Regions from separate parts of the Streptomyces sp. NPDC126503 genome, predicted to be linked through region 1. Evidence: riboswitches for the same ligand, from Rfam matches in the RefSeq annotation. Region 1 holds a riboswitch; each other region holds the start of a gene.

Region 1 (9,868 bases):
CTCTGTTGTAGGCGAGGCGGAGGTGGTTCTGCAACTAGTTGCAGAAGAATCGGGGCGTGATGTCCACTACTCCCGGACCCGGCGCGCGTGGGGACGGCGAAGGCCCCGGGCGCGCGGGGCGTCCGGGGCTTCGGAGCACGGGCCCGGTCAGGAAGGGCCGGGCGCTCCCGGCTCTCCCCGCGCCCCCAGGGCTTCCGGTACGAGCGTGGCCGCCCAGGCGTCCAGCTCCTCCGGCGTACGCGGCTCCCGCGCGCCCTCCGGGAGCAGTCCGTGCGCCCGCAGCAGCCGCCCGACCGACGTGCCCCACGGCCGCCGCAGCCGGGCCGCGTCCAGGAGGTCGTGGTCCCCGAGCAGCCGGTCCACCGGCCCGGTCCGCAGCCCGCCGGGGGAGAGGACCGCCGCCTCGTCGGCCCAGCGCAGCGCCAGGTCCACGTCGTGCGTGGCCATGACCACCGTCGTGCCGTCCTCCCGCAGCCCCTCCAGGGCGTCGAGCAGCCGTTCCTGGCCGTGCGGGTCGAGCCCGGCCGTCGGCTCGTCCATGATCAGGACACGGGGTCGCATCGCCACCGCCCCCGCGATCGCCGCCCGCTTCCGCTGCCCGTACGACAGCAGGTGCGTCGGCCGGTCCGCGAGCGCCGTGATGTCAAGCGCCGCGAGCGCCCGCGCCACCCGGAGCCGTACCTCCTCCTCCGGCAGCCCCAGGTTCATCGGCCCGAAGGACACGTCCTGCGCCACCGAGGCGGCGAACAGCTGGTCGTCCGGGTCCTGCACCACGAGCTGCACCGTGGTCCGCAGCCGGGTCAGCCCCTTCCGGTCGTACGCCACCTCCGTACCGTCCAGGAGCAGCGCGCCGCTCCCGCAGCGCAGACCGCCGCTCAGCAGCCGCAGCAGCGTCGTCTTGCCGCTGCCGTTGCGGCCGAGCAGCGCGATCGCGCGCCCCTCCGGGACCGCGAAGTCCACGTCCGACAGGACGGCGGGACCGTCCTCGTAGGCGAACCCCGCCCCCACCAGCTGCACCACGGGAGGAGACGCCGTCATGGCAGGAACCTTTCCAGTACGAGGGTGAGGGCGACGAGCCCGGACAGGAGCGCGCCCGTCGCCGCGAGGAACGGCCGGGAGACCGCCGCGGCCGGGACCAGGACCCGCAGGGTCCCGTCGTAGCCGCGCCCGGCCAGTCCCGACTGGAGCCGGTGCGCCCGGTCGAAGGCGCGGACGAAGGCGGTCGCGCCGAGCCCGGCCAGCGAACGCCAGGCCGCCGCCCGGGTGGTGTGCCCGAGCCGGGCGGCCTGCGCCTGCCGGATCTTCGCCAGCGCGTCCAGGAGCAGGAAGACGATCCGGTACATCACGAGCGCCACGTCCACGACCGGCGCCGGCACCCCGGCCCGCACCAGCCGGGGCAGGACGTCGTAGACGGGTGTCGTGAACGCGAACAGCAGCACCCCGAGGGACGCCGACGCACTGCGCAGGAGCAGTTCGGCCGCGTGGACCGGGCCGTCCGGTGCGAGCGACACGAGCCCGTGGCCCCCGCCCACCTGGAAGAGGAGCGGTACGGCGCCCGTGACGCAGAAGCCGAGCGGCACCCGGAAGGCCCGCCACAGTGCCCGGCCCGGCACACCCGCCGGACCGAGGAGGACGGTGAGGGTGGCCGCGGCCACGAGCACGGCGCCCGGCCACGGCGGCAGCGACACCGCGCACAGGGTGAGCCCGAAGCCGAGCAGCGCCTTCTCGGCGGGATGACGGCGGCGCCAGCGACTGCCGTGCGCCGCCGCGTCGATCGGCAGCATCGGCGGTTACGCGTCCCCGGGCGGCGGGAGCACCGGCCCGGCACCCGCGTCGGGCGCGGCCCCGGCCTGCCCCGCGGCCCGCGCGCCGCCCTCGGCGCGCACCCTCGCCTCCGCGTGGGCCTCACCCTGCCTGCGCCCGCGCCGCACGCCGAAGTAGTACGCGAGGACGCCGGCGCCCAGCGCCGCCTGGAGGGCGAACAGCGCCGACTCCACCTCGCCGGACGGCGGCTCGTACAGCGGGGCGAACCAGGGCTCGTAGTCCGGCCGCAGCTCCGTGATCGCGCTCTCCGCCTCCGCGTCCGCCCCGGCGAAGGGCTCCTCCTTGTGGTCGCCGAGCCCGAGGGCGAGCGGCAGGACCGCCAGGGCCACCACGACGAGCAGCAGCAGCGCGTTGATCTTCGCGTTCCGGCTCATCGGGCGCTCGCCCCCTCGGACGGCGCGGCGTCACCGGCTGCCCCGGCCGGCCGGGCGAGAACGCCGAGCCGGATCAGGTCGCCCTTGCTGGACTGCGCGAGGAGCCGCATCACGAGCACCGTGAGCAGGCCCTCGCTGACCGCCAGCGGGATCTGCGTCACCGCGAAGATGCCGCCGAACTTGGCCAGCGCGCCCGCCACGCCGCTCCCGGGGTCGGGGAAGGCGAGGGCCAGCTGCACGCTGGTCACGCAGTACGTCGAGAGGTCCGCCACGAACGCGCCGGCGAACACGCTCACCATCAGCGGTGCCCCGGCCCTCCGCAGCAGGACGTACGTCCCGTACCCCGCCCACGGGCCGGCGACGGCCATGGAGAAGGCGTTCGCGCCGAGGGTGGTCAGGCCGCCGTGCGCCAGGAGCAGCGCCTGGAAGAGGAGCGTGAGGGTGCCGAGCACCGCCATGATCGGCGGGCGGAACAGGATGGCGCCGAGTCCCGTACCGGTCGGGTGCGAACAACTGCCCGTCACCGAGGGCAGCTTCAGCGCGGACAGGACGAAGGTGAAGGCGCCGGAGGCGCCCAGCAGCAGGGTGGACTCGGGGTTGGACCGCACCTCGCGGGTCAGCGCGCGGACTCCGTGGACGATGAACGGTGCGGCCGCGACGCTCCAGGCGGCGGCGTGCACAGGGGGCAGATACCCCTCGGCTATATGCATGGTTGGGAGACCCTCTCCAGCACCTCGTGGATGGACAACGCGCCCTGGCCGGTCTCCTGGCTGACGGTCATGCCGCCCGACTCCGCCTTCCCACACCCCGGCGGTCTCCCGCGGCGGTGCAGTGGCTTCCCCTGGGGGATGGAGCCGGACCTCCCGATCACAGTGGCGAGGGCCGCACCGGTACTGCACCGGTTTCCCGTACACCAAGGCGGTGCGACACTAGTGGGTTGACCAGGTGCATCACAACACGGTGGCCACCCGGCGCGTTCTCCCGCTCACTGCGCGCTGTCGTCGTACGCCCCCGCGCACCCCGGTACCGGCCACCCCCTCCGGTCACTCCTTCCGGTACGTGTACGCCTCCGAGGCCGCCGCGGCGACCTCGTCCAGGTCGCCGCCCGCGCTCGCGGTCACCACGGCCGCGACGGCGCCCTCCACGAAGGGGGCGTCCACCAGCCGGGATCCCTCGGGCAGTTCACCGCCCTCCGCGAGCAGCGCCTTGACGGTGAGCACGGCGCTGCCCAGGTCGACGAGGAGCGCCACCCCGGCGCCGCCGTCGACCGCCCGCGCCGCCTCGGCGATCAACTCCGCGCTCGTGCCCAGGGCCCCGTCCGGGGTGCCGCCGGCCGGCCGGACCGGGGCCGTGTCGCCGCCACCGGCGAGGCCCCGGGCCAGTTCGGCCACGGCCGCCGCCACCCCGGCGCTGTGCGAGACCAGGACGATCCCGACCTGCCCGGCGCTCATGCCGTCCCCTCCCCGTCCGCCGTCGTACCGTTCGTCCCTTCCGCCCCGGCCGTGGCGGCGAGCGCCGCGAACAGCAGCGCCGACGAGGCCGCGCCCGGGTCCTCGTGCCCCACCGAGCGCTCGCCCAGATAGCTGGCCCGGCCCTTGCGCGCCCGCAGCGGTACGGTCCCGAGGGCGCCCTCACCGGCCCGGTCCCGTCCTTCCGTGAAGGACACCTTCAGCCCCTCCGCCCCCGGCACCAGCGCGTCCAGCATCGTCTTGTCCCCCGGTCGCGCGCCGCCCAGCCGGGAGACGGCCTCCACCCCCTCGCCCAGCGCCCCGGCGAACCGCTCCCGGGTCACCCGCGGATCGTCGCCGAGCGCCTTGCCCGCGCGCCGCAGCAGCGTGCCGTACAGGGGTCCCGACGCGCCGCCGACCGTGGAGATCAGCTGCTTCCCGGCCGCGACGAGCACCGCTCCCGGCGCCGTCGGCGGCTCCTCGTCCAAGGCCTTCCGCACGGCCGTGAAGCCGCGCCGCAGATTGGCCCCGTGGTCGGCGTCCCCGATGGCCGCGTCCAGCTCGGTCAGCCGGTCGGCCTCCCGCTCGACCGCCTCGGCCACCGCCTCCAGCCAGCGCACGAAGAACTCCGTGCCGTACGTTCCCGCCGTCTCCGTCATCCCGGTCCTCTCCCGTGTGTCCCTGACGATGTGCCCGCGACTCCGGCCCGGCTCACAGCCCCCAGCGGAGCGCGGCCGTCCGCACCGGCGCGTCCCACAGGCGCAGCAGCTCCTCGTCCGCCTCGCACAGCGTCACCGAACAGCCGGCCATGTCCAGCGAGGTCACATAGTTCCCCACCAGGGCCCGCGCGACGGGCACCCCGCGCTCCCCGAGCACCCGCGCCACCTCCGCGTGGAAGCCGTACAGCTCCAGCAAGGGCGTCCCACCCATGCCGTTGACCAGCGCCAGGACCGGGCCCGAGGGCCGCAGGTCGTCCAGGACGGCTTCGACGGCGACGTCGGCGATCTCCCGGGCCGTCATCATGGCCCGCCGCTCCCGGCCCGGCTCGCCGTGGATGCCCACGCCCAGCTCCAGTTCGCCGGGCGGCAGGTCGAAGGTCGGCGATCCCTTCGCCGGGGGGGTGCAGGCGCCGAGGGCCACCCCGAAGGAGCGGGACCGTTCGTTCACCCGCCGGGCGACAGCCTCGACCCGCTCCAGCGGCGCGCCCTCCTCGGCGGCGGCCCCGGCGATCTTCTCCACGAACAGCGTCGCCCCGGTGCCGCGCCGCCCCGCCGTGTAGAGGCTGTCCGTGACCGCCACGTCGTCGTCGACGAGGACCCGGGCGATCCGCACCCCCTCGTCCTCGGCGAGTTCGGCCGCCATCTCGAAGTTCAGCACGTCACCGGTGTAGTTCTTGACGACGAACAGCACCCCGGCACCACTGTCGACGGCCGCCGCGGCCCGCACCATCTGATCGGGGACGGGCGAGGTGAACACCTCGCCCGGACACGCGGCGTCCAGCATCCCGGGCCCCACGAACCCGGCGTGCAGCGGCTCGTGGCCCGACCCGCCGCCGGACACCAGCGCCACCTTTCCGGCCACCGGCGCGTCCCGCCGCACCACCACCCGCCGCTCCACGTCCACGGTGAGCTCGGGATGAGCGGCGGCCATGCCCCGCAGGGCGTCGGCGACGACGGTCTCGGGCACGTTGATGAGCATCTTCACAGCGGTCTCCTCGGGCCTCGCGAGCCGGTGGCCCGCTCCCCTCCCGGTGGGGGCGGGCCGTCCGGCGGGCTGGTCTGACGGCGTGCGGCTGACGGTGGTGCGTGCTGCTCGAAGGCCGGTCCCGGCGGTGACCGCCGGGGTGCCCCTGCCGAGTATCGGCCCTGCCGCCGCCGCGGTCACGTACGCGACGGGCTCCGCCTGTGGGCGCTCGGCACCTCGTACCGGTACAGGTCCGTCCCCCGCGCCGGCCTGCTCTGGTGGCCGCTCCGGATCGGCCTCGCCCGCGCGACCGTGAACCGTCCGCGCCTGTGGACCCCGGTGCTGTGCCTGTCGGCGCCCCTCTCCGTCGTCCTCGCGGTCACCTTCTTCTCCGGCCGCTGGGCGGGCTGACCCCGTCGGACCCGGTGCGGTACGGGGCGGCCGCCTGCGGTATGAAGGTCCGATGACGACGTGGCACGAAGGCCGACGGGTGAAGCTCGCGGCGGACCTCAGGCTGGCCGGGACGCTCGTGCCGGCCGGCGGGCATGCGGAGGAGGAGACGGAGGCCCCCGCCGGGACGTTGTTCCTCGCGGCGGGGGCGGAGGGCACCGTCGTACGGGCCGAGGAGCACCGGGCGGAACCCGGCCCCGAGGTGCGCGAGTACGAGCGGCTCAAGGCGCTCCTGGACGACTTCGGACACCAGATGCCCCCGGCGAGCAGGGAGCGGCTCGTGGCGGAGGTCGCGTCCCTGGAGCCCGCGTGGACCGCGTACCGGACGGCGGCGCGCCGGGTGAGGGTCCGGGTCCGCCTCGACAACGGTTTCGTCCTCGGCGACGCCCGCGCGGACCTCTTCACCCCCGCCTGACCGGCCGGGGACCCCGTGCGCCGGGGCTCCGCCGGGAGGATCCTGGAAGGTACGGAAAGGGGCCGCGCGCCCGTGGGCCGCGGCCCGGCGTGAGGAGGCAGACCATGACACGGCACCTCGAGTGGACGGTCGGCCTGGACCTGGTCGAGGAAGGCGGCAGGACCAGGGCGGAGGCCCGGCTGGACACCGGCACCTCGACCCTCACCGGTCACGGTTCCGCCCGGTGCAACCCGGCGGACGCGGACGTGCCGGTGATCGGGGACGACCTCGCCGCGAGCCGGGCGATGAAGGACCTCGCCGGAAAGCTCATGCGGGAGGCCAACCGGGAGATGGAGGCGGTGGGAGCCGGGACGCTCCCGCGGCGCACGGGCCCGGGATACGGCTGGCCGGAGGCCGTCACCTGAACCCCGTCACCTGAACCCCGTCGCCTGAACCCCGTCCCCTGAATCCGGTCAGCTGCGTCCGGCCGGCTGGAGCGCGTCACCGAGCGGCCACCGGGCCGGCCGCGCCGGGACACCGGGGCCTGCGCACGGACGCACCGGGCGCACGGCCGCACCCGGCGCAGGATCGCGCCCCGCGACCGGCGCCCCGTCACGCGCCGTCCGCGGCCCCCTCGTACACCAGACGGTCCACGACCTCCACCACGCCGTCCACCGACTCGCACAGCCGGACCAGGATCGGTCCCAGGGCGGGGCGCGCCAGGGTGCCGCTCAGGGTCACCCGGCCCTCGTCCACGTCGATGTGCACGGCGGCGGGGGAGAGGCGCAGGATGCGGACGACGACGTCCTCCCGGATCTCCTCCTGGATCGAGCGGTCCCGTCGCAGGAACAGCTGGAGGAGATCGCTCCGGCTGAGGACGCCGATGAGCCGGCCGTCCGCGTCCACCACCGGCAGGCGCTTCACCCGGTGCCGTTCCATCAGCCGGGCCGCCTCGACGGCCGTCCAGGAGGGCCGGGCGGTGACGACGGGGCTGGTCATCATGGCCTCCGCCGTGCTGGGGCCGTCCTTCGCGGTGTGCCGGCGCAGCAGGTCGGCCTCGGAGACCACGCCGACGGGCCGGTTCTCCTCGTCCACGACCGGCACCGCGGTGATCCCGTACTCGTCGAGGAGCCGCGCGATCTCCTTGAACGGGGTCCCGCGCTGCACCGCCACGGCGGTCGGCGTCATCAGGTCCGCGACACTGCGGTGCCTCATCGTCCGTTCCGTCCCTTCTGGGTTCCGGACCCCATGATCCCGCACGGCGGCCGGTCCGGGGGTATGGGGGCGGTAAGGCGCGGCCGGACGAGGACTTGTGGGCTTGTCATGGACATGCTTACTCTCCGGTACGTCGCCGTCGCGAGAGGGAAGAAGGACCCCCCATGCCCGCTCCCCGCACCTCCGCCCACCGCGCCCGCCGCCCCCGCAGCGCCTCGCGCGTCCGCCGGGCCGGCGGCCTCCTCGCCGCCGCCCTCGCCCTCCTCGCCGCCTCCGGCGGCACCACGGCCGCCACCTCCGCGCCGCCCCCGGCCGCCCTGCGCGAGGTGATGTTCGTCGGCAACAACTGGGACGGCACCGCCGATGTCATCGCCGCGCGCGGCGACTTCCACCGGATCGGCCGCGTGAACGTGATCCCCGACAAGGAGGAGCGGCTCCGCGAGATCTACCTCAACCCCGTCAAGCTCGCCTTCTTCCTCGGCGTCCGCAACGGGCCCGGCGAGGGCCACGACCAGTTCGTGGACGACATGTACGCCACCCCCGACGGCGGCTCCATGGTCGTCTCCCGCCCCAGCTTCGCCGACGTCGTCTCCCTCGACCTGCGCACCGGCCGCGTCAACTGGCGCTTCCCCGTCGCCGGCCACCGCTCCGACCACATGGCCGTCTCGCCCGACGGCACCCGCGTCGCCGTCTCCGCCTCCACCGCCAACACCGTCCACGTCCTCGACATCGGGACCGGACGCCAGGTCGGTTCCTTCGCCACCGGGGACAAGCCGCACGAGAACGTCTTCACCTCCGACGGACTGCTGTGGAACATGTCCATCGGCGAGGTCACCACCGCTCTCGACGCCCCCTGGCTCGACTGGACCAAGGGCGACCGGCGCATCACCGTCGTGGACGCGCGCACCTTCGAGACGGTCCGGGTCGTCGACATGCGCGCCCGCCTCGACGCCTTCGGCCGCTCGGACCTCTCCGACGCCGTCCGGCCCGTGGCCTTCACCCCGGACGAGCAGAAGCTCTACTTCCAGGTCTCCTTCCTGGGCGGCTTCCTGGAGTACGACCTGGCCACCGACCGGATCACCCGTCTGAAGAACCTCCCCGGCGGCCCGGCGACCGACCCCGACCGCACCACCTGGGTCAACGACTCGCGCCACCACGGCCTCTCCATCAGCCCCGACGGCAGCAAGCTGTGCGTCGCCGGGACCATGGACGACTACGCCACCGTGGTCGACCGCGCCACCCTCCAGGAGGGCCCGCTCGTCCCCGCCGCCAAGCCCTACTGGGCCACCGTCAGCGGCGACGGCCGGTCCTGCGTGATCTCCGAGAGCGGCTCCGACCGCGTCTCCGCCATCGACTTCGCCACCGGCCGGCGCGTGGCCTCCGTCGAGGTCGGCGACCACCCACAGCGGGTGCGCCTCGCGCGCGTGCCGGCCGACTGGACCGGCCCCACGGCCGGCTGAACCGGCCGCCCGGCCCCGCGCGGCCGGGGCCGGCCGGACTCCCCGGGGTCCGGCCGGCCCCTTCTGCGCCGTCACGACCGGCGCACGGTCACCTCGTGCAGCGAGTAACCCCAGTCGGTGGCCCGCCGCACGCCCTGGACCCGGACGTACCGGGCCGGCTGCGAGGCGAACTCCGCCGTGTCGTACCCGCCGTCGCCCGCCTCCGTCGACCACGCCGTCCGCCAGGTCTCACCGTCCTCCGACAGTTCGATCCGGTACGCGCGCGCGTGCGCCCGCTCCCAGTCGAGCGTGACCCGGCCGACCCGGTGCACCGCGCCGAGGTCCACCCGCAGCCACTGGTCGTCCGACCACTCGCTGGCCCAGCGGGTGCCGGTGTCACCGTCGACGGCAAGACCCGGCGCGAAGCTGACGAACGGGTTCCACCACTGCGTGGTGCTCGCCGTCACCGGCCGGCCGGCGGCCAGGTCGATCCCCGGCTCGTGGTCCTCCGTCGCCTTCCACGTCCTCAGGTACGACTCCGCGCCCAGCGCGAGCTCGTCCACGACCGCCCGGCCGCCGTCGGTGAGCCGGATCTGCTCGATCCAGTCCGGTACGAGACCGTTGTGCGCCGCCCCGTCCGTGTTGAGGTCCCAGGTCCGCTCACCGGTCACCTGCCGGTCCAGGACGGAGCCGCCGTCGACGCTGCGGAAGGGGTACGTCACGGCGTTCGGGGCGCCCGCGCCGACCGGGCCCGGCCAGCCGCCGACCCCGTTCATGTCCGTGCCGTAGCCGAACCCGACCCCGTACTTCCGGCGCAGCTCCGCCTTCTGCGCGGCCTCGCCCACGAATCCCTCGGCGCCGTGCATGTACGAGGCGGCGAAACCGCCGAGGCGGTACAGCCGCTCCGTCCAGTCCATGTCCATCCAGCTGTGGCTGGACAGGACACCCGGGTACTCCTCCGCCTCCAGGATGTCCAGCGCCCGCCCGGCGGCCTTGACGCTCATGTGGTCGAGCTCCAGCATCATGCCGCGGTCGATCATG
Region 2 (9,868 bases), on a different contig from region 1:
GGGCGCGAAGTAGGCGGTGGCGAGGCGGAAGCGGTGCTCGGCGGATTCGAGCATGACCCGGATGAGGGTCTGCATGTCCTGCCAGCCCAGGCTGGCCGAGCCGCGGACCACCTGCACGACGGCATCGCCCTGCGGCTCGTGCTCGGTGAAGCGGTCGCGCGTGTCGAACAGGACGTCGTGGCATTCCGCCCAGTTCTGCGCGAAGGCGGCCGCGATGCCGTCCACCGCCGGGCCCCGCACCTGGACGTGCGTGTCGCGCCACTCGCTCTCGTCGCGGGCGTCGCCGCACCACTCCTCCGCTATGCCGACCCCGCCGGTGTAGGCCACGGACTCGTCCACGATCAGCGCCTTGCGGTGGCAGCGGTGGTTCTGCTTCAGCGGGGAGAGGAGCAGGGGTTTGCGGAACCACGCGACCTCGGCGCCGGCCCGGTCCATGAGGTCCAGCAGGTCCTGCTCGATGAGCCGGCTGCCGAACCCGTCCAGGAGCAGGCGCACCCGCACACCGCTGCGGGCCCGGTCGGCCAGCGCCTCGGCGAACTGCCGGGCTATGTCGCCCCGCCAGTACACGAACGTCATCATGTCCACCGTGTGCCGGGCCGTGCGGATGCTGTCGAGCATCGCCGGGAAGATCTCGTCGCCGTTGCGCAGGGCGCGCAGCGCGTTCCCCTCGGTGGCGGCGATGCCGATCAGGCGCTCCAGGCGCCGCCGCATCCGCTGGGCGCGCCCGGCCAGGGAGGCCGGGGCGGCGTCGGTCTCGGCGGTCGCGTCCGGTGTGCTGGATGTACTGGTCATGGCTACCCCTGCCGGTCGGAGGAGGTCGCCCCGTACGTCCGGCTACCGTCGGGGCGAGCCGACTGTACCGACCCCCCGGTCCCGGCTCCACGCCTGCCACCAGCCCCTTTCCGCGGGCCGCCCGGGTAAACCGCCGGACACGGGCGCGCCGGGCGTCCGCCGGGCCCGGTGCCGGTCCGCCCGGGACGTCGGTCCGACGGGGACATCAGTCCGCCCGGGACGTCAGCGTGCCGAGGAAGCGGATGTGGGGAGGACCCGCCGGATCGGGCCGGGTGACGGCCGCGCGGACGCCGTACACGTCGGCGATCAGTGCCTCCGTGAGGACGTGGGCCGGTTCACCGGAGGCCACCACCCGGCCCTCCTTCAGGACGACGAGCCGGTCGCAGTACAGGGCGGCCAGGTTCAGGTCGTGCAGGGCGATCACGCTGGTCAGCCGCAGGCTCGCGACCAGGGACAACAGGTCGAGCTGGTGCTGGATGTCCAGGTGGTTGGTGGGTTCGTCGAGCAGCAGCTCGCGGGGGTCCTGAGCGAGGGCCCGGGCGATCTGGACGCGCTGGCGCTCGCCGCCCGAGAGGGTGCGCCAGCTCCGGTGGGCCCGGTCGGTCAGCCCCGTACGGGCGAGGGCGGACCGTACGGCCTCCTCGTCGGCGGAGGAGGCGGGCGTCCACGCGCGGCGGTGGGGCACCCGGCCGAGCCGGACGATGTCGGCGACCGTCAGGTCGACCTGGGTGTCGGCGTGCTGCTCGACGGTGGCCAGGCGCCGGGCGACGGTCCGGCGGCCGATTCCGGCGAGCGGCCGGCCGTCCAGGGTGACGACGCCGGTGTCCGGGGCGAGGACCCCGGCGAGGAGGCGCAGCAGGGTGGACTTGCCCGAGCCGTTGGGTCCGAGGAGGCCGGTGACCGTGCCGGGGCGCGGGGTGAGGCTGACGCCGTCGAGGACGAGGGTCCCGCCGGCGGTGCGCGAGACGCGCGCGGCCCGTAGCCCCTCCCCCGCCCGGGCGGGCGCGGTCACCGGCCGCTCCCGGCGCTCCGGGTGCGGTACAGGACGAGGACGAAGGCCGGGACGCCGATCAGCGAGGTGACCACGCCGACGGGGACCTCCTGGGGTTCGAGGACGGTACGGGCGAGGGTGTCGGCCCAGACGAGGAAGACCGCGCCGGCGAGGGCCGTCACGGGCAGCAGACGGGCGTGGCCGGGGCCGGCGAGCGCGCGGGCCGCGTGCGGCAGGACGAGGCCGACGAAACCGATGGCGCCGGCCGCGGAGACGAGGACGGCGGTGAGCAGGGCGGTGACGGTGAGGAGGACGAGACGGGTGCGGGTGACGGCGACGCCGAGGGCCGCGGCGGCGTCCTCGCCGAAGGCGAAGGCGTCGAGGGTCCGCGCGTGACCGCCGCAGAGCAGCAGGGCGGCGGCCAGCACCGCGCCGCAGACGGCGACGTCCGTCCAGCTCGCGCCGGCGAGCGAGCCGAGCAGCCAGAAGAGGACCCCGCGGGTGGTCTCCGCGTCGGCCGCGGTCATCACCACGAAGGAGGTGAGGGCGGAGAACAGCTGCATGGCGGCGACACCGGCGAGCACCACCCGGTCGGTCGACCCGCCGAGGGTGTGGCTGAGCAGGAGCACGAGGGCGAAGGAACTGACCGCGCCCACGAAGGCGCCTCCGGTGACGGAGAGTGCGCCCCCGCCGGCGCCGAGGACGACCACCGCGACCGCTCCGGTCGAGGCTCCGGAGGAGACCCCGAGCACGAACGGGTCGGCGAGCGGGTTGCGCAGGAGCGACTGCATCACGACCCCGCAGACGGCCAGCCCCGCGCCGCACACGGCGGCGAGGAGGGTACGGGGCAGGCGCAGGTTCCACACGATGCCGTCGCGGATCGGGGAGAGTTCGGTGGCGCCCGCGCCGAGGTGGGCGGCCACGGTGGACCAGACGTCGCCGACGCGGATGTCGGCGGGGCCGACGGTGATCGCGGCGGCGGCGGAGAGGCAGAGCAGCGCGAGCCCGGCGGCCCCGGCGAGCGGCAGGGTCCAGCGGCGGCCGCGGAAGGCCGCCGCCGCCCGGCCGGGTATCGAGGCCGGTGTCCGGGCGGGAGGGGCCGTCATCGGGCGAGTCCGTACGTCCGCAGGGCCGCGGCCACCTTCTCGACGCCCTCGACGGTCCGGATGGTCGGGTTCATCGCCTGGCCGCTGAGGAGCACGTACCGCTTGTGCTTCACGGCGGTCATGTTCCGGGTGGCGGGGTGGGACTCCAGGAACTCGATCTTCTTGGCGGCGCTCTCGGCCGACTGCGCCCGCCGGGTCAGGTCGGCGATCACGAGGACGTCGGGGTCCCGGTCGGCGACCGTCTCCCAGTTGATCTGCGGCCACTCCTCGCGGGTGTCGTCGAAGACGTTCTTCACGCCGAGCGTCTCGCTGACGATGCCGGGCGCCCCGCAGCAGCCGGCCATGTAGGGGGCCTCGGCGTCGGAGAACCAGTACAGGACCGAGGCGTCGGAGAAGTCGTCGCCGGCGGTGGCCTTCGCGACCCGGGCCCGGAGCTGCGCGACGAGCTTCTCCCCGCGCTCCGGGACGCCGAAGATCCGCGCAAGGTCGCGCACTTCGCCGTACACGGCGTCCATGGTCAGCGGCCGGGTGCGGACGCCGTCGCCGTCGCCGCTGTTGTCCTTGCCGGCGCAGTCGGACGGGGAGACGTACGCGGGCACGCCGAGCTTCTCGAAGCGCTCCCGGGGGGCCACGCCGCCCGTGCCGACGGTGTGGAGGAAGGAGGCGGTGACGAGGTCGGGTTCGGTGTCGAGGACCTTCTCGAAGGAGGGGTACCGGTCGGCGAGCCGGGGCACCTTCGCGTTCTCCTTCTCCAGTTGCTTCAGGACCGGGTCGGTCCAGGTCGCGGTGCCCACCATGCGGTCGGCCAGGCCGAGGGAGAGCAGGATCTCCGCCGATCCCTGGTCGAGGGCGGCGGCCCGGCGCGGTGCCCGGGCGACGGTGAGCGCGCGCCCGCAGTTGTCGAGGGTGACGGGATACCCGGAGGCGGCGCCCTTCGCGGGTGCGGGTGCCGGTCCCCCTCCCCCGCAGCCGGCGGCGAGCAGGGCGCCGGCGAGAAGCAGCGCGGCGGTACGGGCGGGGCGGGCGAGCGGCACGGAAGCGTCCTTAGCGGCCACGGCTCATACGCGGAGCCTGTCGTACGGTGCTCCCCGGGCGACGGTACGACGCCGGGGCCGCCAGCAGGTCTTCGGACTCGGGGTCGTCCGGACGGAACGCCTTCCCGGGCCTGTCGTACCGCCCAGTGGCCGATGCTCCGCCCGTCACCCTCACCGCTGCGCGTCAGTTCCGGATTCCCACCGGATTCCCTGACTCGTCGCGTACGGGACGTACACGCGGAGTGCGACTGGCCCGGGCAAATTACCACAGGGGGTGCACGGGCAACCCGGCGGGCGGAAGGGGCGTCCTTCCGGACAGGAAGCGTCGGCCGGACGGCGCGTACGGTCACACGGAAGCAGGACAGCGATGAGCGACAAGGCCCGCATTCTCTTCGACGCGCTCGATCTCGACCACGACGGCACCCTGACGCGGATGGAGGTGATGCGCGCGCTGCGCGAGAAGGGGCCGACCCTCGCGGCGCAGGGCGTGATCCCGCTCTGGGGCATCGGGGACGTCGACGCCTCGGCCGCCCTCTTCGACGCGGCCGACCAGAACGGCGACTGCGTGCTGACCTTCGAGGAGTTCGCGACCTGGGCGGACCGCCGGTTCGGCTGGTGACGAAGGCCCGGTGAGGCGGGCCCGGTGACGCGGGGCGGGCAGCGCCCGCGTCCACGGCGCCCGGCGCGGCGGAGGGTGACCAGAACAGGGCACTCCCTCACGTTCTGTGTTTCGGTGGGAGACGGGGACCCACGAGCGTCGAGGAGTGCCATGCGGGTAGCGGTCATCGGGCAGGGGTACGTCGGCCTGACGGGCGCGGTGGCGCTCGCGCGGCACGGGCACCGGGTGGTCGGTGTGGAGCAGGACGGGGAGCGGCTCTCGCGGCTGCGGGCCGGGGAGCCGGCGGTGTACGAGCCGGGGCTCGCGGAGCATCTGGCGTCGGTCCTGCGGACGGGACGGCTGGATTTCGTGGGGTGCCTGGAGGAGACGACGGCCGCCGATCCGGTGGACGCGGTGCTGCTGAGCGTGGGGACGCCGCCCGCGCCCGACGGCACGGCCAACCTCTCCCACGTCCGCGAGGCGGTGCGGCAGGCCGCCCTGCTGGAGGGGTCGCCGCTGGTGGTGCTCAAGTCGACGGTGCCGCCCGGCACGAGCGACGCACTCCTGGCGGAGCACCCTCACCTGCGCGAGCGGTTCGTGTACAACCCCGAGTTCCTCAACCAGGGCCGGGCCCTGGACGACTGGCAGGCCCCGGCCCGTACCGTCGTGGGCACGCACGCTCCCGCGGCGCTCGCGCGGTGCCGTGAGCTCTACGCGTGGGTGAGCTGCCCGTGGGTGACGACGACCCCGGCGAGCGCGGAGATGATCAAGTACGCGAGCAACGCCTTCCTGGCGGCGAAGATCAGCTTCGCCAACGAGGTGGCCGGGCTCTGCGCCGACGGGGACCTCGACATCGACGACGTGATCCTCGGGGTCGGCCTGGACCCCCGGATCGGTCCCGCCCTGCTCACGCCCGGGACGGGATTCGGTGACTCCTGCCTGCCGAAGGACACCGTCGCGCTCGCGCACTGGGCCCGGGAGCGGAACATCGACACCCCGCTCCTGGACGCCACGATCGAGACCAACGTCCGCCGGCCGGGGCTGCTCGTGCGGACGCTCCTGGAGAGCGCCGGGGGTCGTCTGAACGGTCTGCACGTGGCCGTGCTCGGGCTGCGGTACGAGCCGTGGAGCGACGACCTGCGGGCCGCGCCGAGCCGGGCGGTGATCCCGCTGCTGCACGAGCACGACGCGGTGGTACGGGTCTGGGACCCGGCGATGACGGCCGAGGACCTGCGCCGCGCCGCGCCGCGCGGGGTGGCGCACCCCTCCCTGGTGTCGGCGGTGACCGGCGCGCACGCGGTGCTCGTGCTGACCGCGTGGCCGGAGCTGACGGGCGCCGACTGGGAGGAGCTGGTGCCCCGGATGGCGGAGCCGCGGATCGTCCTCGACGCCAAGAACTGCCTGCCCGCCCCGGTCCTGCACCGCACGCCCGCGCTCTACCGGAGCGTCGGCAACCGCCGCCCGTCGCGGCAGGACCCGGCCCCCGAACCCGCCGCCTGAGCGGGGGCGCGGGGGCTACGGGCCCCGTACGGTGACGCTCCCGTCAGGCCCGGGCGTCCTCGCGGAGCAGGTCCGCGCACTTCTCGCCGATCATCATCGTGGTGATGCACGGGTTGACGGTCACGAGGTCCGGCATCACGGAGCCGTCCGCGACGCGCAGGCCGCGGACGCCCTTGACGCGCAGGCGGGCGTCGAGCGGCGCCGTCGGGTCGTCGTCCGCGCCCATCTTCACCGTGCAGGCCGGGTGGTAGACGGTGTTGTGCGTCTTGTGGATGTAGTCGAGCAGCTCGTCGTCGGTACGGACCTCGGGCCCGGGGGCGAGCTCGGCGCCCGCCCAGCCGGCGAGCGCGGGCTGTGCGGCGATGCGGCGCGCCAGCTTGAGGCCGTAGGTCATCACCCGGACGTCGTGCTCGTGGGTGAAGTAGCGGGGGTCGACCTTCGGCTTGTCGCGGTAGTCGCGGGTGCGGAGCCGGACGGTGCCGCGCGACTTGGCGCGGGTGACGTTGGGGGTCAGGCAGAAGGCGTTCTCGGAGGTGGGGTAACCGTGCCGGGCGGTGTTCATGTCGAAGGGCACGGAGCCGTAGTGGAACATCAGGTCGGGGCGGTCGAGTCCCGGCTCGGTGTCGTAGAAGATGCCGGCCTCCCACCACTGGCTGGAGGTGGTGGTCATGGGCTGCTTCGCCTCCCACATGATCACGCCCTCCGGGTGGTCCTGGAGGTTCTCGCCGACTCCGAGCGCGTCGACGCGGACGTCGACGCCGACCTCGCGCAGGTGCTCCGCCGGGCCGATGCCGGAGAGCATCAGGAGCTTCGGGGTGTCGATGGAGCCGCAGGAGACGACGACCTCGCGGCGGGCGCGGACCGTGCGGCTGTGGATCATGTCCGGGTCGAGGTACTCGGCTCCGGTGCAGCGGTCCCCGTCGAAGAGGAGCCGCTTGGCCCGGACCCCGGTGCGTACCTCCAGGTTGGGGCGCTTGCCCATGACGGGGTGCAGGTAGGCGACCGACGACGACTGGCGGATGTTGTTCTCGTCGGAGTTGATCTGGAACCAGTTCGCGCCCCGCACCACGGTCCGGCCGGTGTTGAAGGGGGTGGTGGGGATGCCCGCCTGTGCGCAGGCCTCCAGCAGGGCGGTGCCGCAGGGGTCGCCGCCCTTGAGGGTGCGCAGTTTCACGGGGCCGGTGCGGCCGTGGTGATCGCCGGGCGCGTCGTTGTTCTCCAGGCGCCGGTAGAGCGGGAAGAGGTCCGCCGCGCTCCAGCCGGTGCAGCCGGCCGCGGCCCAGTCGTCCAGGTCCTCGGCGGGGGCCCAGAAGGCGATGCACGAGTTGTGGGAGGAGCAGCCGCCGAGGACCTTGGCGCGGGCGTGGCGCATGAAGCTGTTGCCGCTGGCCTGGGGTTCGACGGGGTAGTCCCAGTCGTAGCCGGATTCGAGGAGGCCCATCCAGCGTTCCAGCTTCAGGACGTTGTCGTCGCCGACGTCGCTGGGGCCGGCCTCCAGGACGCAGACCGACACGGACGGGTCCTCGCTCAGCCGGGCGGCGACGACGTTGCCCGCCGTGCCGCCGCCGACCACCACGTAGTCGAACGTCTCGTGGGTGCCGTGGGTCTCGGGGGTGCGGGTGGTGTCGGTCATCGGGCGACGGCTTCCTTCGGTGCGGCGGGCTGTTCGGGGGCCGCCGGGGCGGCGTGTTCGGCGAGGACTCCGGTGCGGTGCCGCTGCACGAACCAGTAGTAGGTGAATCCGCCGAGCGCGATGGCGCCGACGAAGAGGACGGCACCCCAGCGCAGGTACCAGTGGTGGGGGGCGGTGGCGTTGTAGACGGCGGCGCGCGGCCAGATGAGGTTGAGGGTCATGCCCGCGCCCCACAGCACGGCGAGGATGTTGACGGGCAGGCCCCAGCGGCCGAGGGAGAACTTGCCCTCGGCGGGCTTCCAGCGGCCGCGCAGCCGGGCGACCAGCATGGGTCCCGTGACCAGCAGGTAGGCGAGGTAGATCATGATGATGCCGATGCTGGTGACGACGGTGAAGATCTGCGGCTGACGGATGTTGACCAGCAGGATGGCCAGCGCCAGGACGCCGATGATCACGGTCGGCAGGACGGGGGTGCCGAAGCGGGGGCTGACCTTCGACAGCCGGGACGCGCCGGGCAGGTTGTTGTCCCGGGCCATCGCGAAGGCGAGGCGGACGGCGGCGGTGTGGACGGCGAGCGCGCAGACGGTGACGGCGATGAGGACGCACCAGAGCATCGCCTTGCCGGCCGTCGGGCCGAGCACGTCGAGGACGACGTACTGGAGGCCGTCGGTGGAGATCTTCCCGCCCCTGAGGCTGGAGACGCTCATGAGGGCGAGGATGAGGATGAGGCCGCCCAGGACGAAGGAGGCGACGATCGCGCGGAGGATGGCGCGCGGCGCGTTGCGCGAGGGGTCGAGGGACTCCTCGCCGAGCGAGGCGGCCGTGTCGAAGCCGTACATCACGTACGCCGAGGCGAGGGAGGCGACGAGGAACGCGCCGAGGTAGCCGAAGGGCTGGCCCGTGCCGGTGCCGGCGGTGTCGGTCACGACCTCGGGGCCGCGCACGACGTTGACGGCGAGGAGGACGATGAGGACGACGGTGGCGATCAGTTCGAGGAAGACGCCGGCGGTGTTGATCCGTGCCATCAGCTTCACGCCGAAGGCGTTGACGAGCGTGGTGAAGAGGATCAGCACGGCGGCGAGGAGGACCGCGTTGGTCGCCGTGTCGTAGGGCCCCGTCCCGTCCCCGACGATCTGGAAGGCCGAAGAGATCTGAGGGAGGGTCAGCTGGTAGGCGAGGGCGACGGCGGCGATCGACACCACCGAGGCGAGGAGCATCATCCAGCCGGCGAGCCAGCCGATGTGCGGATTGCCCACCTTCTTGGACCAGTTGTAGATGGAGCCCGCCACCGGGTAGCGGGCGGCCAGCTCGGCGAAGCAGAGCGCCACCATGAACTGGCCGGCGAAGACCATCGGCCAGGACCACCAGTAGGCGGGTCCGCCGCTGGCGAACCCGAAGTAGAACAGCTGGAAGGTGCCGGTGAGGATGGAGATGTACGAGATGCCGGCGGCGAAGGTGTGGAAGGTGCCGAGTGTTCTCTTGAGCTCCGGCCGGTAGCCGAACTCGGCGAGCTCGTCGTCGTCACGGGCCACGGCGGGCCCGGGCGGTGCTGCGGTCATGGGTGACTCCTCGACGGTGGGGCGGACTACTCGAACCAGCGCTGCGCGGCCGGCGCGGTGTTGCGCCAGATGTGCTTCGCCTCGCGGTACTCCGCCAGGCCCGCCGGGCCCAGCTCCCGGCCCGTGCCGGACTGCTTGAAGCCGCCCCACTCGGCCTGCGGCACGTACGGGTGGTAGTCGTTGATCCAGACCGTGCCGAGGCGCAGCCGCCGGGCCATCCGGCGGGCGCGGGCCTCGTCGCCGGTCCAGACGGCGCCGGCGAGGCCGTAGATGGTGTCGTTGGCCAGCTCGACCGCGTGGTCCTCGTCACCGTCGCGGAACCGTTCGACGGTGAGGACGGGGCCGAAGGACTCCTCGCGGACGACCTCCATGCCTGCCCGGCACTCGTCCAGCACGGTCGGCAGGTAGTAGAAGCCCCGCTCGAAGTCCGCGCCCTGGGGACGGGCGCCGCCGCAGCGCAGTACCGCGCCCTCGGCGATGCCCTTCTCGACGTACGCCTCGACCTTGGCGCGGTGTTCGGCGGAGATGAGCGGCCCGGTCCTGGCGGCCTCGTCGAAGGGGCCGCCGAGGCGGATGTCGCCCGCCCTGCGCACGAGTTCGTCCACGAACCGGTCGTGGATCCGGTCCTCCACGAGGAGGCGGGCCCCGGCCGAGC
Region 3 (9,868 bases), on a different contig from region 1:
ACGGGGGTGGCCGACGGCCCGCACCTCGTCCAGGAGGGCCGGGACGGTGCCCTGCACGGCGGAGTCCAGGTGCCGGACGAGCAGGTCGCTCTCGCCGTGGTCGGCCACGGCGGCGGCGGTGTCCACCCAGAGCCAGGTCGCCTCCTCGCGGGTGAGGACCTCCTGCGCGTCGTCGGGGTCGGCCCCCTCGTACTCGGCGAGCCAGAGCAGCGCGTACGGGCGCAGGGAGGGCTCGGCCAGGGCGGCCCGCACCTCGGCCTCGGCGGGGGCGCCGACGACCCGCAGCGCCTCGAAGGCGAGCCCGCGCAGCAGGGCGTCCTCGCCCCTCGCGACGGCCAGGAGCTCGGAGACGGCGCTGGAGAGCGTGCGGGCCGCGAGCCAGGCGCGGTACTCGTCGCGGGCGGGGCCGGGGGTGAGCCGGGCGCAGCCGCGGAGCATGTCCTCGGCCGACTGCTCGATGTTGCCGGCGGGGCTCTGCGCGGCGACGCAGATCTGCTCCAGCTTGACCCAGACCGCCCAGTTCCCGAGCGGTGTCAGGGTGGCCTGGCGGCCTTCCGGGCCCGGGTCCAGGGTGAGCGCGCCCACCGCGGCCAGACCCTCCAGGGCCCAGTCGAGGAGGGCGGGGAGCCCCTCGGGCGCGCAGGAGGGGGCGGCGGGGCCGGCGAGGTCCGCCGTGCCCGGCACCTCGCAGCGCTCCTCGCGGAGCTCCTCCACCCGCTGGCCGAGCAGGTCGAGGAGGGAGGGGACGGGGACGGGGCCCTGGGAGAGCTGGAGGAGCGAGAGGACCTGCGGGACGGCCTCGACGACCTCGGCGACGGCGCTCGCCTCGACGCCCTCGGGGGCCGGGTGCACCAGGGACCAGGCGTCGAAGAGGGCGACCCAGCCGCGCAGGACGGCGGAGTCGTCACGGTCCCAGGCACGCAGCCGCCAGCCGGGGCGGGCGGTGTCGCCGTGCAGTTCGACGAGCCCGGCGAGGCGGGCGCGGTCCCAGCCGGCCCGGATCTGGCCGGGCGTCAGGCCGAGGGCCTCGGCGGCCCGTTCCCGCGCGGGGACGCTCGCGGAGCCGGGGCGGGCCGCGGGTCCCGCGCCGCGCGGGGCGGCGGCCCAGCGGGCGATCCGTACGGCGTCGGCGAGGACGTGCCGCGCCTGGCGGGCGAGTTCCGCGCGGGGCGGAGTCCCCTCGGGCGGCCGCGGTGCCGGGCGGGTGCGCCGGGTGGTCACCGCCCGCCGGGCGGTGGCCAGCGCCCGCGGGCGGACGAGTCGGAGTCTGGAGTTGCGCGCCAATGGTTCATCGGGCTTTCGAGACGTCACGGGGGCAGTCTTCCCGCTGACGGCCCGAAAGCCCAATCGGAATGCCCGGTGCCGAGGGAGCGGCTCCCGGCGGACCGTCACATGAGTGGGGTGAGGAAGCGGCGCACGGCCTCCTCGTAGCGCAGCGGGTCGGCGTTCCACATGGCGGCGTGGGGGGCGTGCCGCACGGTGACCAGGGTGACGAGGCCGGGCCGGCGGGTGGCGAGTTCGACGGACGGCTCCCAGGGGGCGAGCGTGTCGTCGGGCCCGTGCAGGATCAGGGTGGGAACGCGCGGATCGGCCGCCGCGGGGGCGGCCGGGAAGCGGCCCGCGGGCGGGCCGGTCATCGCGCGGGCGGCCCGGACGGCGAGCGGGAGCAGGAGCCCGGGGATCCGGTGGGCCGTGGCGAGGTTGCGCAGGGTGGTCTCGCGGGCGAGGACCGGGGAGTCCAGGACGAGGCCGGCGATCCGGTGCCGTACGCCGGACTCGGCGGCGGCGCGCAGGGCCATCGAGGCGCCCGTGCCCCAGCCGTGCAGGACGACCTGGGCGGCGCCCCGGCGGACGGCGTAGCGGATGGCGGCGTCGACGTCGCGCCACTCGGAGTCGCCGAGGTGGGCGAGGCCGTCGGGTGAGGCGGGGGCGCCGGCGTCGCCGCGGTAGGCGGGGACGAGGACGGGCACCTTGCGGCGGGTGAGGAAGGGGACGAGGTTGAGCGGGTGCTCGCGGGTGGTGCCGAGGCCGTGCAGCGCGATCACCCAGGTGGTGCGTGGGCCGGGCACCAGCCAGGCCGGGAGCGGCCCCAGCTCGCCGGGGATCTCGACGTCCTCGTAGGGGAGGCCGAAGGCGGTGAGCGGGGTGCCGACGTGCAGCTGCGGGGTGAGCCGGACGCGGGCGCCGGTCCCGAGGGTGCCGAGCTCGACCCGTTCCAGGCGGCGGACGACGGTGTCGGCGGTGTGCGGGACCCGGTCGAGGACGGGACCGACGACCGCGTGCAGGCCGGGCGCCGCCACCCCGTACGTACCGGGGCGCAGGGACGCGAGGCTGCGGGTGAGGGTGATCCGTTCCGGTCCCGTGGCGTGCACGGTGAGCCGGGGGTCTCCCGGGAGGGGACGTCCGGACGAAGCCCTGAGGGCGACGTCGCTGGCGTACCGGCCGGCCGCCACCGCGGCCGCGCCGACACCGATCAGTGTGGTGACGGCCGCTGCCGTCGCTGTAGCCGGGCGCACGCTCCCAGTGTCCGCAGCACGCCCCGTCCGTGCCACCCGACGGGCCGGTCGCGCGGCGACCTTCTCTCCGGGAGGTCCCCGGGGCGGGTGTCCGTGTCGTCGGAGGTCCCCCGGGCGGGTGACATGGGTCTCGCGGGGCCGTCCCCCGTCGGGATGATTCCGTCCAGGGGGCGGACAGGCCTTCGGACGCCGGGGAGGCGGCGGGGGGCGGTGGGCCAGCGGGCGTACGGATTACCCGGGGTTCCGGGGTGTTCGGATGGTGGACAGGGGTGGGCGGCGCCGGAAAGCGGAATCCGTTGACACCGGTTCGGGACACCACACTGCCCGCCCCAGTTCACCTTCCGTTCATCCAGGTTGCTTACGTTCGACGAGCCACTGACGTCAAACGATTGCCTGGGTAAATGGAACACATCACGCTGCTGCTCGCCATTGTGGTCGTGACAGCTCTCGTGTTCGATTTCACGAACGGTTTCCACGACACCGCCAACGCGATGGCCACGACCATCTCGACCGGTGCGCTCAAGCCCAAGACGGCGGTGGCCATGTCCGCCGTGCTCAACCTCGTCGGCGCCTTCCTCTCGGTGGAAGTGGCCAAGACGATCTCCGGCGGCATCATCAACGAACAGGGCATCCGCACAGAAGTGATCTTCGCGGCCCTGGTCGGCGCCATCCTGTGGAACCTGCTGACCTGGCTCGTGGGCCTGCCCTCCAGCTCCTCCCACGCCCTCTTCGGCGGCCTCATCGGCGCCGCGGTCGCGTCGGCCGGCTGGTCGGCCGTCAACGGCTCCACCATCGTCACCAAGGTCCTCATCCCGGCCGTGGCGGCCCCCCTCGTCGCCGGTCTGGCCGCGATGGCCGCGTCCCGCCTGACGTACAAGATCAACGCCAACCGCGAGGCGAAGGCCACGGCCAAGGGCTACCGCGCCGGCCAGATCGCCTCCGCCGGTCTCGTCTCCCTCGCGCACGGCACCAACGACGCGCAGAAGACGATGGGCATCATCACCCTCGCGCTGGTCACCCAGGGCGTCGTCGCCCCGGGCGCCAACCCGCCGCTGTGGGTCATCGTCTCGGCCGGTGTCGCCATCGCCCTCGGCACCTACCTCGGCGGCTGGCGCATCATCCGCACCATGGGCAAGGGCCTCACCGACCTCCAGCCGCAGCAGGGCTTCGCCGCCCAGACCAGCGCCGCCACGGTCATCCTGGCCTCCTCGCACCTGGGCTTCTCGCTCTCCACCACCCAGTCCTGCTCGGGTGCCGTGATGGGCGCCGGCCTCGGCCGCAAGGGCGGTGTCGTCCGCTGGTCGACCGCCACCCGGATGTTCGTGGCCTGGGGCCTGACCCTGCCCGCCGCCGGCCTCGTCGGCGCCGGCGCCGAGTTCCTCACCCAGCAGGGCACCTGGGGCATCGTCGCCGTCGCGATCCTGCTGGTCTCCGGCTCCGCCGTCATCTGGGCGCTGTCCCGCCGCAAGCCGGTCGACCACCACAACGTCACGGACGACGACCTCGACGGCGGCTCCGGCACCCCCGGCGTCGTGACCACCGCGATCGCGGCCGTCACCCCGCCGCCGCCGGCCGGCTCGGTCGCCGCCGTCGCGGACGAGGACCTCAAGACCACCATCCCGGCGCGGGTCCCCACGGACCCGGCCGCTCCCCCGGCCCCCGCCGCAGCGGTGTAAGGAACGAACGACATGAAGATCGACTGGGCAGCCCTCGGCTCCGTCTTCGGAGTCAGCCTCGTGGCGACCGTCGCCCTGGTGGGCCTCTTCTCCCTCGGCATCGTCGGCCTCACCAAGCAGGAGGAGGCCGCGGCGAACGGCGGCTCCGCCACCCTCGCCCGCACCGGCGCCTACGCCTGCTTCGCGCTCTGCGCGGCGGCCGTCGCGTACGGCATCTTTCTGATCGTCGTCTGACACGGCGACCTGACGGCCGGGCGGTCCGCACCTCGGGTGCGGGCCGCCCGGCCGTCGTGTCTGTGGTGCTTCGCACAGTGACCCGTCGCAGGTCAAGAGTGAGTTGACGGGCGTTCTCGGGGCGTGGTGGACTGCCGAGGCCATTACGGCGGCAAGGAAGAGGAAGTCCGGTGCGATTCCGGCGCGGTCCCGCCACTGTGACCGGGCCCCCAGGGGTCCGGGAGCCAGGAACTCCCCCCGCCGGTCACGTCGAGCCAGGGCGCGGACCCTGAGTGAGGACACAGCGCCATGCCCGGCCGCACCCGCAGCCTGTCCGAAGCCGGCCCTTCCGGGGCCGCCGGTGTCTTCGCGTACGGAGCGGCCGCCGGCCTCGCCGCCGATCTGCTCCTCGGAGACCCCCGCCGCGGGCACCCCGTCGCCGCCTTCGGCCGGGCCGCCGCCGCCGTCGAGCGGCGCCTGCACCGCGACCACCGGGGCTGGGGCGCGCTGCACACCGCCGTCTGCGCCGGTTCCGCCGTGGCGCTCGGCGCCGTCGCCGCCCGCGCCGCACGGCGCAGCCGCGCCGCCTCCACCGTCCTGACCGCCGCCTCCGTGTGGGCCGTCGTCGGCGGTACGACCCTGGGCCGCGAGGCCCGCGCGATCGGCGGGGCGCTCGCGGCCGGCGACCTGGAGGTGGCGCGCGAGCGGCTGCCGCGTCTGTGCGGCCGTGACCCGCAGTCCCTGGACGGTCCGGCGATGGCCCGCGCGGTCGTCGAGTCCGTCGCCGAGAACACCTCCGACGCCGTCGTCGGCGCCCTCGTGTGGGGCGCCGTCGCGGGCGTGCCGGGGCTGCTGGGCTTCCGGGCCGTCAACACCCTGGACGCGATGGTCGGCCACAAGTCCCCGCGCCACCGCCGCTACGGCTGGGCCTCGGCGCGCCTGGACGACCTGGCCGGCTGGCCGGGCGCCCGCCTGACGGCCGCGCTCGCCACCCTCGCCGGGGGCGATCCGCGCGGGGGCGTACGGGCCTGGCGGGCCGACGCCGGCCGGCATCCCAGCCCCAACGCGGGTCCGGTCGAGGCCGCCTTCGCGGGCGCCCTCGGCGTACGGCTCGGGGGGACGCTCTCGTACGGCGGGCGGGTCGAGCACCGGCCCGTCCTCAACGGGGAGGGGCGGCCCGTGGAGGTCGCCGACATCGACCGGGCGGTCCGGCTCTCGCGCCGGGTGACCTGGCTGACCCTGGCCGCCTGCGCGGGCGGCCGGCTGATCGCGGACACGCTGAAGCGGAGGACGAAGTGAGGGGTGGGGGGCTGCTCGTCGCCGGGACGACCTCCGACGCGGGCAAGAGCGTCGTCACGGCCGGCATCTGCCGCTGGCTGGTTCGGCAGGGCGTCAAGGTCGCGCCGTTCAAGGGACAGAACATGTCCCTCAACTCCTTCGTGACCCGCGAGGGCGCCGAGATCGGCAGGGCCCAGGCCATGCAGGCGCAGGCCGCCCGCGTCGAGCCGACCGCGCTGATGAACCCGGTGCTGCTCAAGCCGGGCGGCGACCGGTCCAGCCAGGTCGTGCTCATGGGCCGGCCGGTGGGCGAGATGAGCGCCCGCGGCTACCACGGCAACCGGCAGAAGGAACTGTTCGAGCCGGTCGTCGCCTGCCTGGAGGAGCTGCGGGCCACGCACGACGCCGTGATCTGCGAGGGCGCGGGCAGCCCCGCAGAGATCAACCTGCGCCGCACCGACATCGTGAACATGGGCATCGCGCGGGCCGCGCGCCTGCCCGTCGTCGTGGTCGGCGACATCGACCGGGGCGGGGTCTTCGCCCAGTTCTTCGGTACGACGGCGCTGCTCGCGCCCGAGGACCAGGAGCTCGTCGCCGGATACCTCGTGAACAAGTTCCGGGGCGACGTGACCCTCCTGGAACCGGGCCTCGACATGCTGCAGGGGCTCACCGGACGCCGCACCTTCGGCGTCCTGCCGTACGCGCACGGCCTCGGCATCGACGAGGAGGACGGCCTGCGCGTCTCCCTGCGGGGCGCGGTGCGCGAGTCGGTGGTGGCCCCGCCGGTCGGCGCGGACCTGCTGCGGGTCGCCGTCTGCGCCGTACCGCTCATGTCCAACTTCACGGACGTGGACGCGCTCGCGGCCGAGCCGGGGGTGGTCGTGCGGTTCGTGGACCGGCCCGAGGAGCTGGCCGACGCGGACCTCGTCGTCGTGCCCGGCACCCGGGGCACGGTCAAGGCGCTGGCCTGGCTGCGGGAGCGGGGCCTCGCGGCCGCCCTCGCGCGGCGGGCGGCCGAGGGCCGGCCGGTCCTCGGCATCTGCGGCGGCTTCCAGGCCCTCGGCGAGCACATCGAGGACGAGGTCGAGTCGAGGGCGGGCGCCGTCGACGGCCTCGGACTGCTGCCCGTCCGGGTCCGTTTCGCCCGCGAGAAGACCCTCGCCAGGCCGGTGGGCGAAGCCCTCGGCGAGCGCGTCGAGGGGTACGAGATCCACCACGGCGTCGCCGACGTACGGGGCGGGGAGCCGTTCCTGGACGGCTGCCGGGTCGGTGCCGTGTGGGGCACCCACTGGCACGGCTCCCTGGAGAGCGACGGCTTCCGCCGCGCCTTCCTGCGGGAGGTCGCCGCGGCGGCCGGGCGCGCCTTCGTCCCGGCCCCGGACACCTCCTTCGGGGCGCTGCGCGAGGAACAGCTCGACCGGCTCGGTGACCTGATCGAGGAGCACGCCGACACGGACGCGCTGCTGCGGCTCATCGAGGAGGGGGCCCCGAAGGGGCTGCCGTTCGTGCCGCCGGGGGCGCCGTGAGGGGACCGTCCGCGAACGCGCGGGGAGCACGGGTCCGCCGCCTGTCCCGGCGGGCCGTTCCCACGGGCGCGAGCGGGTCCGCCCGCCCGGCGCCCTCCCGGGCCGGGCACGCCCCGGCCGAGCACAAGCCTTCCGAAGGAGTGACCACCCGATGAGCACCCGCTTTCCGTTCACCGCCGTCGTCGGCATGGACGACCTGCGGCTGGCGCTGCTGCTGAACGCCGTCAGTCCGTCCGTGGGCGGTGTTCTCGTCCGGGGCGAGAAGGGCACCGCGAAGTCGACCGCCGTCCGGGCGCTGGCCGAACTCCTGCCGGAGGTGGCCGTCGTCGCCGGGTGCCGGTTCAGCTGCGACCCGGCCTCGCCGGACCCGGACTGCCCGGACGGGCCCCACACCGGCGGCGCCCCGGACGCCCGCCCGGCGCGGATGGTCGAACTGCCCGTGGGAGCCTCCGAGGACCGGCTCGTCGGCGCGCTGGACATCGAGAAGGCGCTCGCGGAGGGCGTGAAGGCCTTCGAGCCCGGCCTGCTCGCCGCCGCGCACCGGGGGATCCTGTACGTCGACGAGGTCAACCTCCTGAGCGACCACCTGATCGACCACCTGCTCGACGCCGCCGCCATGGGCGCCTCCCACGTGGAGCGCGAGGGCGTCTCCGTGCGGCACGCCGCCCGCTTCCTGCTCGTGGGCACCATGAACCCCGAGGAGGGCGAGCTGCGGCCGCAGCTGCTCGACCGGTTCGGGCTCACCGTGGAGGTGGCCGCCTCGCGCGACCCGCAGCAGCGGGTGGAGGTCGTCCGGCGGCGGCTGGCGTTCGAGGACGACCCGGCCGGGTTCGCCGCGCGCTGGGCGGACGAGGAGACCGCGCTGCGGGAGCGGATCGCCGCCGCCCGGGAGCTGCTGCCGAAGGTCGTCCTCGGGGACGCCGCGCTGCTCCAGATCGCCGCGACCTGCGCCGCCTTCGAGGTGGACGGCATGCGCGCCGACATCGTCATGGCCCGGACCGCGACCGCGCTCGCCGCGTGGGCGGGCCGGACCGAGGTCACCTCCGAGGACGTGCGGCAGGCGGCCCTGCTGGCGCTCCCCCACCGCCGGCGCCGGGCGCCTTTCGACGCGCCCGGCCTGGACGAGGACAAGCTCGACGAGACGCTGGAGCGGTTCAAGGGCGAGGAGCCGGACGGGGACCCGGAGCCGGACGGCCCGGGTGACGGCGGTCCCGGTGACGACGGAGGGCCCGGGGGCGGCGGGGGCGGGATTCCGCCGCAGAGCGAGGGGCCCGGGTCCGGGGAGCCCCCGGCGCCCGAGGAGTCCTCCACGCCCGAGGAGACCTCCGCGCCCGGGGAGGCCCCGGCGCAGGCTTCGCGGGGTGGCGGTCCCGGCGCCGGTGAGCGCGCCGCCGTCGCGGCCGGGGAACCCTTCCGTACGAAGACGCTGAGCGTGCCCGGTCTCGGCGAGGGGGCCGCGGGGCGGCGCTCCCGGGCCCGTACCGAACACGGCCGTACCACCGGGGACACCCGGCCCCGGGGCGCGCTGACCAAGCTGCACCTGGCCGCGACCGTACGGGCCGCCGCCCCGCACCAGCGGGCGCGCGGGCGCGGCGGGCCTGGGCTCGTGGTGCGGCGCGACGACCTGCGGCAGGCGGTCCGGGAGGGCAGGGAGGGGAACCTGGTCCTGTTCGTGGTGGACGCCTCGGGGTCGATGGCGGCGCGGCAGCGGATGAGCGCCGTGAAGGGCGCGGTCCTGTCGCTGCTGCTCGACGCCTACCAGCGGCGCGACAAGGTGGGTCTCGTCACCTTCCGGGGGCGGGACGCCGAGGTCGCGCTGCCGCCGACCTCGTCGGTGGACGCCGCCGCCGCCCGTCTGGAGAAGCTGCCCACCGGCGGGCGCACGCCGCTGTCGGCCGGGCTGCTGAAGGCGCACGACGTGCTGCGCGTGGAGCGGCTGCGGGACCCTTCGCGGCGCCCGTTGCTCGTGGTGGTGACCGACGGCCGGGCGACCGGCGGCGGCGCCGACCCGGTGGCGCTCGCGGCCCGCGCCGCGCGGCTGCACGCCGCCGACGGCACGGCCGCGGTGGTCGTGGACTGCGAGACGGGGCCGGTACGGCTCGGTCTCGCCGGGAACCTCGCCCGTGATCTGGGCGGGACCGCCGTGACGCTGGACGAGCTGCGCGCCGACGCGATCGCCGGGCTCGTCAGGGACGTACAGGGACAGGGCAACAGCCCGAAGGACTCGATGAGGAGGGCCGCGTAGTGCCCAAGGGACAGCCGACCGTCGTTCCGGACGACGGACTGACCACCCGCCAGCGGCGCAACCGCGCGCTGGTGATGGTGCACACGGGCGTCGGGAAGGGGAAGTCGACCGCCGCCTTCGGCATGGCGCTGCGCGCCTGGAACCAGGGCTGGCCGATCGGGGTGTTCCAGTTCGTCAAGTCCGCCAAGTGGCGGGTCGGCGAGGAGAACGCGCTGAAGGCGCTCGGTGAGACGGGCAAGGGCGGCACGGTCGTCTGGAACAAGATGGGCGAGGGCTGGTCCTGGATCCAGCGCGAGGTCGCCGAGGGCGAGCAGTCGCACGAGGACAAGGCGCGCGAGGGCTGGGAGCAGGTCAAGCGGGACCTCGCCGAGGAGCGGTACAAGTTCTACGTCCTGGACGAGTTCGCGTACCTGC

Evidence for each region. Region 1 has a riboswitch for cobalamin ahead of ABTY40_RS28145 (energy-coupling factor ABC transporter permease). Riboswitches for the same ligand answer to the same signal wherever they lie in the genome.
Region 2: linked by a shared signal. The riboswitch ahead of ABTY40_RS12260 (ABC transporter substrate-binding protein) and the one ahead of ABTY40_RS28145 (energy-coupling factor ABC transporter permease) in region 1 are both predicted to bind cobalamin.
Region 3: linked by a shared signal. The riboswitch ahead of ABTY40_RS07245 (cobalamin biosynthesis protein) and the one ahead of ABTY40_RS28145 (energy-coupling factor ABC transporter permease) in region 1 are both predicted to bind cobalamin.

What each region holds. Positions count from the first base shown of each region.
Region 1 covers NZ_JBEORS010000031.1:17,875-27,742, forward strand. The annotation lists gene ABTY40_RS28130 (energy-coupling factor ABC transporter ATP-binding protein) at 148-1,038, opposite strand; gene cbiQ (cobalt ECF transporter T component CbiQ) at 1,035-1,784, opposite strand; gene ABTY40_RS28140 (energy-coupling factor ABC transporter substrate-binding protein) at 1,791-2,198, opposite strand; gene ABTY40_RS28145 (energy-coupling factor ABC transporter permease) at 2,195-2,908, opposite strand; cobalamin riboswitch at 2,938-3,131, opposite strand; gene ABTY40_RS28150 (PTS-dependent dihydroxyacetone kinase phosphotransferase subunit DhaM) at 3,242-3,649, opposite strand; gene dhaL (dihydroxyacetone kinase subunit DhaL) at 3,646-4,305, opposite strand; gene dhaK (dihydroxyacetone kinase subunit DhaK) at 4,358-5,350, opposite strand; gene ABTY40_RS28165 (hypothetical protein) at 5,793-6,194, shown strand; gene ABTY40_RS28170 (DUF1876 domain-containing protein) at 6,299-6,598, shown strand; gene ABTY40_RS28175 (CBS domain-containing protein) at 6,786-7,388, opposite strand; gene ABTY40_RS28180 (YncE family protein) at 7,553-8,848, shown strand; gene ABTY40_RS28185 (galactose-binding domain-containing protein) at 8,920-9,868, opposite strand, start outside.
Region 2 covers NZ_JBEORS010000007.1:167,610-177,477, forward strand. The annotation lists gene ABTY40_RS12245 (phospholipase D-like domain-containing protein) at 1-792, opposite strand, end outside; gene ABTY40_RS12250 (ABC transporter ATP-binding protein) at 998-1,804, opposite strand; gene ABTY40_RS12255 (FecCD family ABC transporter permease) at 1,801-2,889, opposite strand; gene ABTY40_RS12260 (ABC transporter substrate-binding protein) at 2,886-3,923, opposite strand; cobalamin riboswitch at 3,990-4,191, opposite strand; gene ABTY40_RS12265 (EF-hand domain-containing protein) at 4,291-4,542, shown strand; gene ABTY40_RS12270 (UDP-glucose dehydrogenase family protein) at 4,693-6,021, shown strand; gene ABTY40_RS12275 (GMC family oxidoreductase) at 6,065-7,654, opposite strand; gene ABTY40_RS12280 (APC family permease) at 7,651-9,213, opposite strand; gene ABTY40_RS12285 (aldehyde dehydrogenase family protein) at 9,240-9,868, opposite strand, start outside.
Region 3 covers NZ_JBEORS010000004.1:49,979-59,846, forward strand. The annotation lists gene ABTY40_RS07225 (hypothetical protein) at 1-1,311, opposite strand, end outside; gene ABTY40_RS07230 (alpha/beta hydrolase) at 1,389-2,516, opposite strand; gene ABTY40_RS07235 (inorganic phosphate transporter) at 2,918-4,192, shown strand; gene ABTY40_RS07240 (hypothetical protein) at 4,205-4,426, shown strand; cobalamin riboswitch at 4,537-4,679, shown strand; gene ABTY40_RS07245 (cobalamin biosynthesis protein) at 4,715-5,704, shown strand; gene ABTY40_RS07250 (cobyric acid synthase) at 5,701-7,209, shown strand; gene ABTY40_RS07255 (putative cobaltochelatase) at 7,361-9,454, shown strand; gene cobO (cob(I)yrinic acid a,c-diamide adenosyltransferase) at 9,454-9,868, shown strand, end outside.